Regions from separate parts of the Exiguobacterium sp. UBA3968 genome, predicted to be linked through region 1. Evidence: predicted binding sites of a transcription regulator. Region 1 holds the regulator's gene; the other holds the start of a gene.
The links. The regulator LexA, encoded in region 1, represses DNA repair genes until DNA is damaged. The targets are predictions, from matches to a motif close to CGAACATATGTTCG.

Region 1 (7,602 bases):
TCTGCTTCGCCTTTAAGCATCGTGTTGTTTGATCCTGCAAGGTCAGCTGAACCACCGAACAATGTCGGAACGTTCTTCGCGAGACCATTCAAGACTTCACCGCTTGTTTGACGCGTTGCTTTTTTCGACGACAAGTCGTATGTCGGAAGGTCTGCTTCCCAGTTGCTTGGCAATTCGTTTGCGATTGCGCGAACGAGTTCAGCATGCAATTCTGGGTGTGCTGCTTCGTATTGTTTCATTGTCTCGTTCCATGCGTCTTCTGCAGAAGCACCACGTTGGACGACCCGCTCGTCAAACAATGATTTGACTTCTTCAGGAACGTAGAACTCTTCGTGATCCCAAATGTAGCTTGCTTTCGTCAATTTGATTTCTGCTTCACCAAGTGGTGCACCGTGAGAAGCCGACTTCCCTGATTTGTTCGGTGAACCGAAACCGATGACTGTTTTGACTTCAATCAATGTCGGTTTTGTCGTCTCTGCTTGTGCCGCCGCGATTGCTTTCGAAATCGAATCGATATCCGTTCCGTCTTCTACGCGAATGACTTGCCAGTTGTACGCTTCGAAGCGTTTCTGGACGTTTTCAGAGAATGATTTATCGAGATCGCCATCAAGTGAAATATCGTTTGAATCGTACAATACGACCAATTTACCAAGACCAAGGTGACCTGCGAGTGAAGCCGCTTCAGCTGAGACACCTTCCATCAAGTCTCCATCTCCACAAATTCCGTATGTGAAGTGATCGACGACGTTGAGATCGTCACGGTTGTATTTTGCTTCAAGATGACGTTCTGCCATCGCCATACCAACTGCCATCGCGATCCCTTGACCAAGTGGACCCGTTGTTGCATCTACACCAGCCGTGTGACGGTATTCCGGATGACCCGGTGTTTTTGATCCCCATTGACGGAATGATTTAAGATCATCCATCGATAGATCGTATCCCGATAGGTGGAGGAGTGAGTAGAGAAGCATCGAACCGTGTCCGGCTGAAAGTACAAAACGGTCGCGGTTGAACCATTCTGGATTTTTAGGGTTGTGGTTCATATGATCCGCCCAAAGCGAGAATGCCATCGGCGCTGCTCCCATTGGCATACCTGGGTGACCCGAGTTCGCCTTTTGTACGGCATCAATCGATAAGGTACGAATCGTATTAATTGCTAATTGTTCTACTGTCGTCATGTTCGTCAAAACAATCATCCTCTCTCTTTTTCACAAATTCCTACTCATTTTAGCATACTCTTAAATGTGATACAACTTTTCTAAATAGTATGTCACATTAAAATGAATGCGCTATCTATAGCCGTTCTATCGACTCATACAGGATGCATGAATCCATGAAAGATCGCTATTAAGATGTATTGCTATCGTACAATGTTTCCTCATCTACTCACTCTAAACAAAAAAGATACTCGCTTTAAACAAAAAAGAGGTCCGCTTGACGCGAGACCTCTTTTTTCTATAAAAGAAACGAACGATTATTGTTTATTCCGTTCTTCTTCTTGTGCTTGTTTCAATTTCTCAGGTGTTACGTCCGTTCCCTCTTCATCGACGATTTTCATACCCATGAGTTGGTTTTTGAACGATCCACGGAATGCTGCGAGATACGCTGCACGTAATTCTTTTTGCTCTGCCGTTTCCGCTTCCGATAACGGCTCAACTTTTGATTTATTCGCTAATGCATTAATTCGATCTAATTGTTCTTGTGATAACATGGAATCCCTCTTTCTTTATGACTCAAACTTGAGTAGTTCAATTGTATTCTTACTGTAAAAGAGCTTATAAAAAAAAGCAAGTTAACCGCGTCAGTCGACGGGTTACTTGCTTCTCATTCCGGGCTAGGTGTCAGTTCGCGGTATTCAAGATATCGACGATTGACCGTTGCTTTTGAAATATCATGCCCCATCCCCCGCAAGGTGATGGCGATATCAGAAAACGTCAATCCGAGTTCTCGAAGACGTACAATTTCTTCGATCGGTACGTCTTTTCGACTACGTCCTGCGTTCTCTCCTTGGCGATTGAGATTTCGTTCCGGGCGAAAACCTTGTTCGACTGCTCGTCGCATGCCACGGGCGATTTTTGCATTATGCAGTTTCCGTTGGTATTCTTCCACGAGTGAGACGATCTCAAGGACCATCGCTTCTGCATCCGCAAGTTGATATTCTCCATCTGAATCAAGCGTCATCAAGCGGACCCCATGTTTTTTGAATGTATGCAAAATAGCGATTTTTGCATTCCCTCGACCAATCCGTGTATCATCCGTCACGAGGACCGCATCTACCGTATCGCGTGTCACATAATCAAGAACTGTTAGCATCCCTTCCCGATCAACATCATATCCACTCTCTTTTTCAGAGACGATATCTACGACATCAAACCCCTTTTGAGACGCAACCTTCGAAAGCTCCATCCGTTGGCGTTCAATCGAACTATCTTGTGCTTCTTTTTCGGTCGATACTCGACAATAAATCACGACCTTCATCGTACCTCACATCCCTGTTCGTTCTTTCACAACTTTTCCATTTTGTCATTGTTGTGCGATTGGTACAACGATTTTGCTTTTTGAGATGACATGTTTTGTCTCAACATCATTATTTTTGATCAACCAGTTGACGTATTCCTCATCTGACATCGAACCGTCATTGTAGACTTCAGCAATTTGTTCGACTGTAGCGTTCTCATCGACCGTAACGGAAGCCGTCATCAATTGTGCTACCTTTTCATCTGGGCGTGGTGTGAGTAAAAAGATCACGAAGGCAATACTTAATGCATAGAAGAGAATAGAAAAAGCATGAGTACGAATCGTATGAATCATCATGAATCCCTCCAAATATGAAATGAATGAGTTAGAATAAACGTTCGCGGAACAATTGTTCGCATAATTCATAATAAACACAGAACCCGTGTTCGGTCAACACAAAATGTCGAACAATTGTTTGTACGCTCATTTGTTCTATGTTATAGTGAATTTAGAAACATATATTCTTACATTTCAAACTTCAATCCAGAAAGAGGTGGCAATTCGTATGCGGAAAATGTCTAAGCGCCAACAAGAGATTCTCGACTACATCGTCTCTGAAGTGAAACTGAAGGGGTATCCACCATCAGTTCGTGAAATCGGAGAAGCAGTCGGACTCGCGTCTAGCTCGACGGTACACGGTCATTTGGATCGACTCGAGAAACGGGGAATGATTCGCCGTGACCCGACGAAACCACGTGCGATTGAGATATTGCTTGATAAGCCTGAAGAAATCACGGAAGCCATCGTTCATGTTCCCGTCATCGGGAAAGTCACAGCTGGTCTTCCGATTACAGCGATTGAAAACATCGAAGAACAGTTCCCGCTCCCTGCACATTATGTAGGAAACGAAACGGTCTTCATGTTGACGATCGATGGTGAATCAATGATTAACGCAGGTATTCTTGACGGCGATCGTGTCATCGTACGCCAACAAAACACAGCAGAAAACGGAGAAATCGTCGTAGCTATGACCGAAGATAGCGAAGCGACGGTGAAACGGTTCTTCTTAGAAGATCAACAGGTACGTCTACAACCAGAAAATGACTCGATGGATCCGATGTATTTCGATAATGTCTCCATTCTTGGTAAGGTAATCGGCGTGTATCGGACGATTCATTGACGGAGGGACCAGTTACGACTGGTCTTTTTTCATGCCTTCAGGAAATGTACATGATACCGTCAATACCGTCGCACTGACGGGTTACGTTGCGTATTCGGTCGCAACGCAACAAACGGATTGGTTACCGACTGCCATCGGTATCGCTGTCGGTACGCTTTGGTTGTCACCTGACCTCGATTTAAAGTCAGAACCGTATTATCGCTTTGGACCATTTCGAGTCCTGTGGATGCCTTATGTGAAGATCATGCCCCACCGCTCGATCTGGTCACATGGATTGATCATTGGGGATGTCATCCGACTCCTTTATAGTGCTGCACTTGTGATTCCCTTATTATTTCTCAGCTTGTATTTTCAAGTCATCGCGTCAGAGACCATTGATTCCTGGTTCGCTTCCCTACCCGCTTTTGTCATTGGTATCATGGTGGCGAGTACAATTCATATCCTACTAGATTATTCCAGTAGTTGGTTTCGACCTAAAAAAAGAAAAAAGCGTCGTCGTTAACACCTCTTTTGCTTGCTTGCAGGCAAGACGAGGTGTTTTCTTATCCAATTTTTCGTATCTTTAAACATTAAAATAAAAAATTTCCATTCCTATATTTCAATTATATGTATTGAAAACGTTATCAAATCGGAGTAATTTAAAGTAGAAAGACCATTATTTGCTTTAATCCAAAGGGAGGGTTTTTGCATGAATAACTTTGTATTGGAAATGATCGGTACGATGATCCTCATTCTGCTCGGGGATGGTGTCGTCGCCGGTGTCGTCTTGAGAAAGACGAAGTCCGAAAACAGCGGATGGATTGTCATCACGTTCGCTTGGGGTCTTGCCGTCATGACAGGAGCATTCGTCGCTGCTGAGAGTGGAGCGCACTTGAACCCCGCTTTAACAATTGCACTTGCTTTAAACTCTGATTTACCGTGGGCAGACGTTCCTGTCTATATTGCCGGACAACTTGTCGGAGCTTTCATCGGCGCCATTCTCGTTTGGCTTCATTACATGAAACATTTTGAAGCGACTGATGATCAAGCTGCAAAACTCGGTGTGTTCGCAACAGGTCCAGCGATTCGCCATACGCCGTCGAACTTGATTTCTGAAATCATCGGGACATTCGTTCTCGTCTTCGGTATCTTGGCGCTCGGTTTAACGACATTCGGTGACGGCTTAAAACCACTTATCGTTGGTTTACTCGTCGTCGTCATCGGTCTATCACTTGGTGGTACAACAGGATATGCCATCAACCCGGCCCGTGACCTTGGACCGCGTATCGCACATGCTATCTTACCGATTCCGAATAAAGGGTCATCTGACTGGGGCTACTCATGGATTCCAGTTGTTGGTCCAATCATCGGCGGAGCGCTTGCCGTGTTCATCTATCAATTGATCTACTAAGATCACGTTTCACAAACACATACCGCTCAAGGGGGATTTCGAAATGGAAAACAAGTATATCCTAGCACTCGACCAAGGTACGACAAGCTCACGTGCGATCATCTTCGATCACGACGGGAAAATCGTCAACTCGGCACAACGGGAATTCAAGCAATACTTCCCGCAACCAGGCTGGGTCGAGCACGATGCAAACGAAATCTGGGGTTCGATTCTTGCTGTTATGGCTGAAGCACTCGGAACAGCAGATATCAAACCTGAGCAAATCGCCGGAATCGGAATCACGAACCAACGTGAAACGACAGTGGTCTGGAACAAAGAAACAGGTAAACCGGTTTATCACGCGCTCGTTTGGCAATCACGTCAAACGTCTGGTATCTGTGACGATTTAAAAGAACAGGGCTTGAATCAGAAGTTCCGCGATAAAACAGGACTTTTGATTGATGCCTACTTCTCTGGTACGAAAGTCAAATGGATCCTCGACAATGTCGAAGGTGCACGTGAGCAAGCAGAGAACGGTGAATTACTCTTCGGTACGATCGATACGTGGCTCGTTTGGAAATTGTCTGGTGGAAAAACGCATATCACGGATTACACGAACGCTTCACGGACATTGATGTACAACATCTATGAGCAAAAATGGGATGAAGAGTTGCTCGATATCCTCGGTGTTCCTGCATCGATGTTGCCAGAAGTACGTCAATCGAGTGAAGTCTACGACAAGACGGTACCGTATCACTTCTTCGGTTACGAAGTGCCAATCGCCGGGATCGCTGGTGACCAACAAGCTGCACTCTTTGGTCAAACGTGTTTTGAAGAAGGTGAAGGAAAGAACACATACGGAACAGGTTGTTTCATGCTCATGAACACAGGTGAGAAAGCCGTTTCTTCTGACCACGGACTCTTGACGACAATTGCTTGGGGCGTTGATGGAAAAGTCGAATATGCGCTCGAAGGCTCTATCTTCGTCGCCGGTTCTGCAATCCAGTGGCTCCGCGATGGACTCCGTATGTTGAAACACGCGAAAGATTCAGAAGGCTATGCAACGAAAGTCGATTCAACAGACGGTGTTTACGTCGTTCCTGCTTTTGTCGGTCTTGGTGCACCGTATTGGGATTCAGATGTTCGTGGGGCGATCTTCGGATTAACACGCGGAACAGATAAAGAGCACTTCGTTCGGGCAACGCTTGAATCACTCGCTTATCAAACACGCGACGTGTTGACAGCGATGGAACAAGATTCTGGAATCGAACTGAAAACACTTCGTGTCGACGGTGGTGCTGTAGCCAATAACTTCTTGATGCAGTTCCAATCGGACATCCTCGGCGTTCCTGTCGATCGTCCAGAAATCAACGAAACGACAGCACTCGGTGCAGCATATCTTGCTGGATTAGCCGTCGGTTACTGGAAAGATAAAGCGGAAATCAAACAACAATGGAAGCTCGATCATCAGTTTAAACCAGAGATGAAAGAAGACGATCGTGAACAACGCTATGCTGGATGGCAAAAAGCAGTGGAAGCGACAATGGTCTTTAAACCATCGAAATAAGTTAATTAATAACCCGATCCCTTTTACAGAGGGACCGGGTTTTTGATATCTTATAGAAAATATAGCGTGAGGTGCCTCATGAATACCATTTATTCTGATCAACAGCTAAAAGAATACATTCAGTTCGCGCTTGATGGCAACATCACGCATGAAGAACTGGCAGATTGGTGTTACCGGTATATGATCAATGTCTACCATAATGATTATTATCATCTTGCAACTGACGGACGTGGAACTTATCCATTAAGTGAACAAGCGACTGAAGTAGCAAACGATATCGATGCACAATGGGATCTCTATCTTTATAACACGTATTCTTTGGATGCATTACAAACACTTGATTTAGCTACAGTTTGCTTACCTAGAGAGTGGTTAGAAGAGTGGCTCCGGTCGTTTTGATTCATGAGAGTCTCTACTAAGTTTTAATATGAATAGAAGTAATTGAAATAAATCCCCCTCGCCTATTCGCAATGGGGGATTTATTACTTATTTGCCAAACTCATTTTTTAATCCGTCTTCAATCTCATCGACGGATTTCGACTGTCCACTTAAAACAGCTGCTAGAAAAGCACCTTCGACGAGTGGTGCGTCGATAAAACGTACCGTCCGTTCGCCACTGTATAATTCAAGTGCTAGTTCCGTGTTCATCGTCGCAGAACCAATATCCGTTAAGACGACTCCATCGTCGTCCAGTGTATTCAGTGTTTCTTCGATTCGTGTTGCGTCCGTTCCAATGCTACCATCTTCAAGACCGGCTGCTACTAAGACTGGCGTATCCGGTGCCATCTCTGCCAACAGTTCTTTCAGTCCAGCCGCGAGTTTTTCACTATGAGAAACAAGTACAAGATTAACCATGAAGCACCTCCGCAATTTCGCTGAGTAGCAAAGCACTCGATAAACTACCTGGGTCCTGTACGCCTTCTGTCGCTTCACCGAAGTAGGACGCGCGACCTTTCGTTGCGATACGCGCTTTCGTATCAGCAAGTGCTTGATCGATTGCCGCTTTCAAGTCCCCTTCTTGCGAGAGCG
Region 2 (7,602 bases), on a different contig from region 1:
AGTACCTGATCGAAACAGAAGGAACCGATCCCGTCGTGTTATCGCGGAGTCCCGTCAGATGACGGCGATCGTCCCTGCTGTCAAAGGCATCATCATTCACGAGCAACGTCTCCTGATTGTCCGCCGGGCTGTCGCTGACTTCGGCGGCGGAACATGGGAATGTCCAGGTGGAAAGATCGACTTCGGTGAACTGCCGCTCGACAGCCTTGTTCGCGAGATAAAAGAAGAGACACAGTTGACGGTTACGCCAGAACGTCTACTCTATGCCTCTAGCTTCCTAACGCATCCCGATCGGCAAATCATTTTGTTGATGTACGTCTGCTCGACGAACCAGACGAGCGTTCAGTTATCCGCAGAACACGACGCTTATCTCTGGGCGGACGAAGAAATGATCCGTCAGTTGATCGCTCCAAATATTTTGGCTGATTTTGAGCGATATGATGTCTGGTCTCTCCTTAGTTGACCGTAATATACTGCCCTGTCCAATGCTCTCGTCAGACAAGACAGTATTTTTTTCATTACCGGACAGTTGTTGTGTTTTTAAAGTAACGAACAGGGAATCCCTTAAATATATCTATCGTATACATTATTAAGGGGGAATCTTTCATGGACCGTCAAGCCGAAAAACGAAAAAGTAAGATGCCGTTCTTCATCATTCTTGTCATTGCCATCTTTGTCATCGTTGCTGCTGCGTTGATCATTTATGTGACGTCTGAACCAAAAGAAGAGACACAAGCACTTATGACACATCTTGCGACTGTCCTTCCGATTTACGTGAACTAGATTCACAAGACCTTTACACAAGTCGTACAACGCCTTCATACATGTTGAGCTATCTCCTCCCGATAGGAATACGGGAGGAGATATTTTATGCCAAAGAAAAAACGATTACTGGCACAACAATTAAATGGATGGTTGATTCCGATCGTCGCCATCGGACTGATCGTGATCAGTGGTCTAAGCGTTTACGCGTCGTACCAACAATCCGTCGCAGCGACTGAGGAACGGCTGATGCGCGAATTAACGATGTTTGATGCGAACGTCCGGGCAACGTTTCTCGCATATCCGAATGACGCAACAGACCGTACGCGTGCCATTAAACGATTGCAACAGCAACAGCGAACCGACTTATCACGTGATGACTACACGACTCGCTTTCAAAGCCTGAACACGAGTGAGGCGTTCCGACCGTTGACACTCGACCCAGCAAAACGGAAACAACTACTACAGCATTTAAAAACAGCTCGTACATATGCCTTTTCAAATCAAGACCAGTTTCTTGTCGCGATGACGATTCCGGAACTTGATGACGTCATCTTGCTGACGACCGATCGCGATAAATTAATCGCTCCTGCTCGAGATTTAGCTTGGACACTTATCTGGGTGAGCGTAATCACACTTGTCAGCATCAGCCTCTTGATCCGCTGGCGAATTCAACGACAACTGGCACCGTTATCGAAACTCGCTCTACAGATTGAAGAAGCCCATGCAAAGCGATCGTATCGTCCGTTAACGCTTAAGACGACGACCTTTGAGTTACAACAGCTGACGTTTCAATACAATCAGTTGATGCAACAGATTGGGGATTTGACGGTCGAGATGCAACAAGCCAGTCAGGAACTTGAATCCGTCCAGCCTCACTTTTCATCGCATTTATCCGCGATGGATGAATCGGTGCAGGCCGTCTATGAAGTCGCCGGTTCCTTACTTGCGCAATCGACGCAGATGAATCAGACGATCATCGCCTCCACATGTTTGACTGCCCAAGGACACGATGCGTTAAGCGAAATGCAAACGACACTTCTGAACAGCCAACGTGCCGTAACTCGTTTTCAACAGACTGTTCAGACGAATCACACGACACTTGGGACATTACAACAAGAAAGCTACTTGCTGAAGGAACAATCCGCGACGACAGAGCAAATCTTGCAACAGACCTCACATCTACAGCAGCAGATGGACACCTCGATTTCCCACATCCAGCGTGTCGCTGAAGAGGCGCGCCGCCTATCGCTGAATGCGCTGATCGAGGCAACTCGTGCCGGCGAAGCCGGTCGTGGCTTCACGGTCGTGGCCAAGGAAGTCGAAAGACTAGCGATCGATATCCGGACGAGTACGGACCACATCCGTCAGGTCAATCAGACGTGGACGACAGGGCTCACTCAAGTCGAACAAGCGCTCTCGCAGATGACGGAACGGTTTCTCTCGACGTCACAACAGCTCGAAACCGCAACAGAGCACTTGCAACAGATGCTGACTGAAGCGACGACGATCGAGACGACACTGGGGACCGTTGAACACCAACGTCAAATCGTCGCAGAAGTCCAGTCGAATATGCAACAGCATCTACAATCTGTCCAAAAGTTGATGTCAGAGCTCTCGTCCTATAGCCAAGTACTCGGGGATCAAATGCAACACCACGTCATTCAGCAAACGGAATTGAAGACACATAGCGCGGTACTCGAGTCACGGATCAGTTCGTTGCAACAGACCGTTCGCTCGAGCGAATCGTCGTCTTAACAAAAAGAGCGCCTGCCATTCCTGGCAAGCGCTCTTTTCCTCTGTTCTCAGCCGATATAACGTGCTTCCTTTTTATCGATGATATTGCGAATCCGGTTCTCCGTCACCTGATACTGCTCCGCCAGTTGACGAATCGTCTTCCCTTTTTCATATTGGGCGCGAATCGCTCGAATCTGGAATGATGACAGTGTCACATGTTGTTCTAATAAGAGATCAAACTCACCAAGTAGTTCGGTATACTGCTGATCAAATGAAGGCAACACGTCCAAGTTCGACAACTGATCGTCAGCTCGTTTACCGTTGCGTCGGACGAGTCGCGCTTCCGTAACGTCAACCGTCAGAAAAGCTTGCGCAACGAGTAGACCGACCTGCACTCGTTCTCCTCGCCCCCGTTGATAGAGCGTGACTTTCCGATATCCTTCCCGATTGAGCCGCGGTCGGAGCAAGACACCTTTTCGTCGTTGCCGGACACCGCGACATGTCACGATCGTCCGATCAAGCGACCTGACGCGACCAAGCGATGAGACTTCATATATACCTACATAGCCGATGACGGCTTTCCATTGCTCTTGCATAGTTGTCCTCCTTCAGACAAGGACACGACGGGACTTCATACCTGAATTATATCAAATTACGAACAAACGTTCTAGTGATGTCACTCATCGGAATGTGCTATTCTTAGCAGAAAAAGGAAATGAGGTTCGTCCATGAAATTTGTCTTGTTACTTGGTCCCCAAGCAGTCGGAAAGATGACGATTGGTCAGGAAATCGAACGGTTGACGGAGATGAAAGTCTTCCATAACCACCAGACGATCGACTTGTTATTGCCTTACTTTGATTTCTCTGAACCCGCCCATCACCGCTTAAAAGATACGATTCGGCGCGAGATGTTCAAGGAAATGGCGAACAGTTCGCTTGAAGGTGTCCTGTTTACATTCCTCTGTCTATTCGGCGTCGAAGGTGGTGGTCTCGAGTTCATCGAAGAAACGGTTGAGTTGTTCGAACAAGCAGGTGCTGACGTCTATATCGTTGAACTGGATGCGCCGGTCGCGACCCGTCTGCACCGGAACACGACCGAAAACCGATTGACGCACAAAGTGACGAAGCGCGACCTCGCTGCTTCTGAACAAGACTTACGCGAGACGGCGGACGGATACCGGACACGCTCGCTACCAGGCGAATTGCCGGACGTCAATTACCTCTTTCTTGATACGGAACAGTTAAGTGCGCGTGAAAGCGCTGAAGCGATTTGCGAACATTTCAACTGGTCGAAAACAACGGTCTAATCACAAATAAGCCCCGTTCTGCTCAGCAGACGGGGCTTTAATGATGAAGTTCGCGTGCATATCGATTCGCCTGCAACTGAAATCCGTTCCGACGCCAGACCGTGTCACTGCCCGCTTCACTATAAACACGCGTCAGTAATAACGTCCGTGCGAGATAAGACAAAATCGACGTCAAGGCTTCCGTGATGTACCCGTGCCGATCGTCCTCATCAGTCGTCGTGTAACGTAAGGTTCCGGTGGATGCATTCCAAGTGAAGATAATCGTTCCGATGATCGTTTTCTCACGTATCGCATGTAGCGTCCACTTACAACCCGATTCTTCATCCGTTGCTTCGACAAATAATCGTGACGTTTTAAAATCCGGATGCCGTCCTTGCATTCAGCTCTCCTCCTCGACCTCAAACGTTGCTGTCGCGTAAGCCTCTCCATTAATCAAAATCGTCAATGTGTGTGTACCAGGATAATGGACACGCGTCGTCATGTTCCGAAACGATTGGCGTCTTTCGACTTGTAAGACACCTTTAACTTCCCGCTCCCGCAGTTGAAACACCTTCCGACTCGTTCTGCGTTGTTTGACGTAATCGATCGCGTACTCCAAGCGTAAACGTTGTGGAACAGAACTCGTCACGGTGAACGAGAAGTCGAGCTCTCCGCCAATCGTAACCGGCGAGACGACTAAATTTGTAATCTCGACCTCACCTTGCGTAACGTGACCGAACAATTGTAAGACTTCTGGATTTCCGCGTTTGAGTAACGTCCGGGAGGCGTGGCGCAAAATCCAGTCCGTGTTCGGATCTGTTGCTAAATGACGTTCGATCCGCTCAATCAGATATTCCGGATGTGTCTTTGAAATATCGTTCAAGTGATTGGCGACACTTTTTCGGACGTAGAGTGACGGATCCTGTAGTAACGCGTCAAGAACCGGTAACGCCGGTCGCGGATCAGCAATCAGACTCGGAATCGCTTGTCCCCATGGCAGACGCGGTCGTGTCCCTTCCGACGCTAAGCGCCGAACATGTTCATCGTCTGATGTTGCCCACATGAGTGCTTGCTCGAGATAACGCTCTTGATCAGCGAGTAGAAAACGCCGGACAGCGAACTCAGACGTCGAATACGGCGTCAATTTAACGAGTGTCTCTAACGCAAGCTTCCAGTCAACGAGTGTTGCTGTCCGTTCGACATACTCGGGAAAAACAATTCCCGGTAGTCCGGTAAACTGCGGTGCGAGTCGCTCTAGCTCCGGCACCGAGTCCGGAAACGGTGGCAGGACGGATTCTAGCGTCTCCGCAACACGACGGACGCGTTGTTTAAACGCAAGCTCGTCCCAGTCCTTGCGTTCGACTCGTCTGCGAAAGTCTGGTACGTCGACCGCTTCTTCTAATTCATCGAGCCAACTCGGTGAAAACACATCTTTAATCAAACTCATCCTATATCTAGTCCCTTCCGTGTACGCTCCAGTTTGAGCAATGTTTCCTTGCGTGCAAGTCCCCCAGCGTATCCACCTAAATCCCCGTTCGTTCGAATGACCCGATGACATGGAATGATGATTGCTAGTTGATTTGCTCCGTTTGCTCGTGCGACAGCGCGGACGGCGGTTGGTTGACCAATTCGGATTGCCAGTTCTTGATACGAGATCGTCTCGCCACTCGGAATCCGTTCAAGTTCTTCCCAGACGCGGCGTTGAAAGGGCGTTCCGTACCGCATCAGTGGCGTCTGAAACAAGACCGGTTCTCCTTTGAAGTAACGACGGAGCTCCCCTTCAATCTGTTTAAAGACGAGTGACTCCCCAGGCACGATGACAGCACGCGCTTTTTGACGCAATTGTTCAATTTCTCGCTCAAGTCCCCGTCGATCGACGAATTCAAGGAGATGCAAGTGTTGTTCATCCGCAATCGCAAGCATCGAACCGAGCGGTGTATCGAGCCATTTCGCGCGCAAGACCTGTCCGTCAAAACGAGACGGTGCTTCCCCGAGCATCCGTGCTGACGCTTCACGAAAACCACTGCTTGATTCATAGCCTCCTGCTAACTGCCCTTCGATGACCGGCTTCCCAGTCCGAATCTCTTTCATCGCTAACCCCATCCGCCGTGCCCGAGCATAGGCAACGAACGTCATCCCGAACCGTTTCTTGAACTGGCGCCGTGCTGTTGATTCGTCCAAACCAAGTGCTCGGAAATCAGCTTCTTTGAACCGTTTATCTGGTTCTGCCTCGACTGCTTCGATCAAACGTTGAACCGTACCGTGATCGCCTGGATAAGCGAGCGGATGACACCGCCGACACGGTCGATAGGAAGCGAGCAATGCCTCTTGCGCCGTCTCGAAAAACTCGCAGTTCTCCGCCTTCGGTTTTCGTGCCGGACATGTCGGGCGGCAAAAAATACCGGTCGTCTTGACCCCGACGAAAAACGTTCCTTCGTACGTCACGTCTCGTCGAACGAGTGCTTCATAATACGTGTGATGTTCCATCGCTTTCTCCTCCTTTGCCTTTAGTATAACGGCTTGTCCGGTTACGATGTCGCCGAAAATCAGGCATTGATCTGTTTAAGATTCAGTTAAGAATTCTCCTCCTGTTTTCGAAAGGGACGACGTGCATACTACATGCTATACTCAACGGAAAGTAGGGTTTTCATGTTTGATTTTTTTAAAGAAACACTTCACGGAATCGGTGATCTTCGGATTTCAATCAAAGAAGGAGCACAAGGCATCCAACTGATTTGCTCGAATGCGATTGAAACGATCTATACGCTAGAGGAACTAAACGCGTGACTGACGCCGTTCGGAACGTCTGACGCATCGCGTTCTTCCGGCGGTTCCGGTATTGGTCTGTCGATCGTTCAACAAATCATGGCGCGCCATCACGGAAGTGTCCAGCTCACTTCAGCAGACAACCGCTTTTCCGTCACGTGTCGTTTTCCGCGTCATTCGTAAGTCAGCATCCGATGCTCTCGTCGGGTGCTTTTTTGGGCTAGGTTGTTACTTCTTAGACACTTCTTTGAAATTGGAATTCGATACACTAAAGACTGTTAGAAATTAGTTGTCGTTTTAAAGGAGTTGTTCGTGTCTTATGAAATCCTCGTCTCGTTCGATTACATATATGCCAGGGCTTGACGGCTTACGTGCTTTCGCTGTCCTGTCTGTCATTCTCTACCACTTATCTGTTTCATTCTTCTCTGGTGGTTTCCTCGGTGTTGATCTCTTTTTCGTCCTATCCGGTTACCTGATTACTGGTCTTTTGTTACGCGAGTGGCGAACGACCGGGCGCCTCGATTTGAAACGGTTTTGGATTCATCGTTTCCGTCGTTTGTTCCCAGCTCTATTCGTCATGCTGTTACTCGTTCTCGGATATGTAACCGTCTTTGAACGCGAGCTATTGCATACAGTTCGTCAAGATAGTGCCTTTGCGCTTATTTACGGAACAAATTGGTGGTATATCTTCCATGACGTCTCGTATTTCGAGTCGTTCGGGAAACCGTCACCGATCCAAAACCTTTGGTCGCTCGCGATCGAAGAACAGTTCTACCTGCTATTCCCGATCCTACTTTGGTTCGGCATGAAAAATCGTCGCCTGTTCCTTCAATTGATTGGTGTCGCGATCGGCGCATCCGTGCTCGCGATGGCGATTCAATTCACACCGGGTGAGGATCCGAGTCGTGTCTACTACGGTACCGATACACGATTATTCGCCTTATTGATCGGGAGCTTGCTCGCGTTCGCGTGGCAACCGACCCGCTTTAAGATTGATATCCCAAAACGTGGTGTTCGATTGTTGAATCAAACAGGTGCTGTCACGTTGCCA

Region 2: a site for LexA is predicted at 3,155-3,168, ahead of B3S86_RS00835 (NUMOD4 domain-containing protein). Genes of this name have one in related genera too.

The regions. Positions count from the first base shown of each region.
Region 1 covers NZ_DGCW01000005.1:429,991-437,592, reverse strand. The annotation lists gene tkt (transketolase) at 1-1,196, opposite strand, end outside; gene B3S86_RS03875 (DUF896 domain-containing protein) at 1,475-1,711, opposite strand; gene B3S86_RS03870 (YneB family resolvase-like protein) at 1,825-2,478, opposite strand; gene yneA (cell division suppressor protein YneA) at 2,524-2,811, opposite strand; gene lexA (transcriptional repressor LexA) at 3,023-3,637, shown strand; gene B3S86_RS03855 (metal-binding protein) at 3,669-4,139, shown strand; gene B3S86_RS03850 (MIP/aquaporin family protein) at 4,326-5,027, shown strand; gene glpK (glycerol kinase GlpK) at 5,071-6,573, shown strand; gene B3S86_RS03840 (hypothetical protein) at 6,652-6,972, shown strand; gene dhaM (dihydroxyacetone kinase phosphoryl donor subunit DhaM) at 7,060-7,428, opposite strand; gene dhaL (dihydroxyacetone kinase subunit DhaL) at 7,421-7,602, opposite strand, start outside.
Region 2 covers NZ_DGCW01000004.1:127,786-135,387, forward strand. The annotation lists gene B3S86_RS00815 (Type 1 glutamine amidotransferase-like domain-containing protein) at 1-62, shown strand, start outside; gene B3S86_RS00820 (NUDIX hydrolase) at 59-463, shown strand; gene B3S86_RS00825 (hypothetical protein) at 607-783, shown strand; gene B3S86_RS00830 (methyl-accepting chemotaxis protein) at 871-2,520, shown strand; gene B3S86_RS00835 (NUMOD4 domain-containing protein) at 2,568-3,095, opposite strand; gene B3S86_RS00840 (AAA family ATPase) at 3,228-3,806, shown strand; gene B3S86_RS00845 (GNAT family N-acetyltransferase) at 3,844-4,185, opposite strand; gene B3S86_RS00850 (DNA alkylation repair protein) at 4,186-5,232, opposite strand; gene B3S86_RS00855 (bifunctional transcriptional activator/DNA repair enzyme AdaA) at 5,229-6,272, opposite strand; gene B3S86_RS00860 (hypothetical protein) at 6,435-6,572, shown strand; gene B3S86_RS15380 (ATP-binding protein) at 6,573-6,734, shown strand; gene B3S86_RS00865 (acyltransferase family protein) at 6,871-7,602, shown strand, end outside.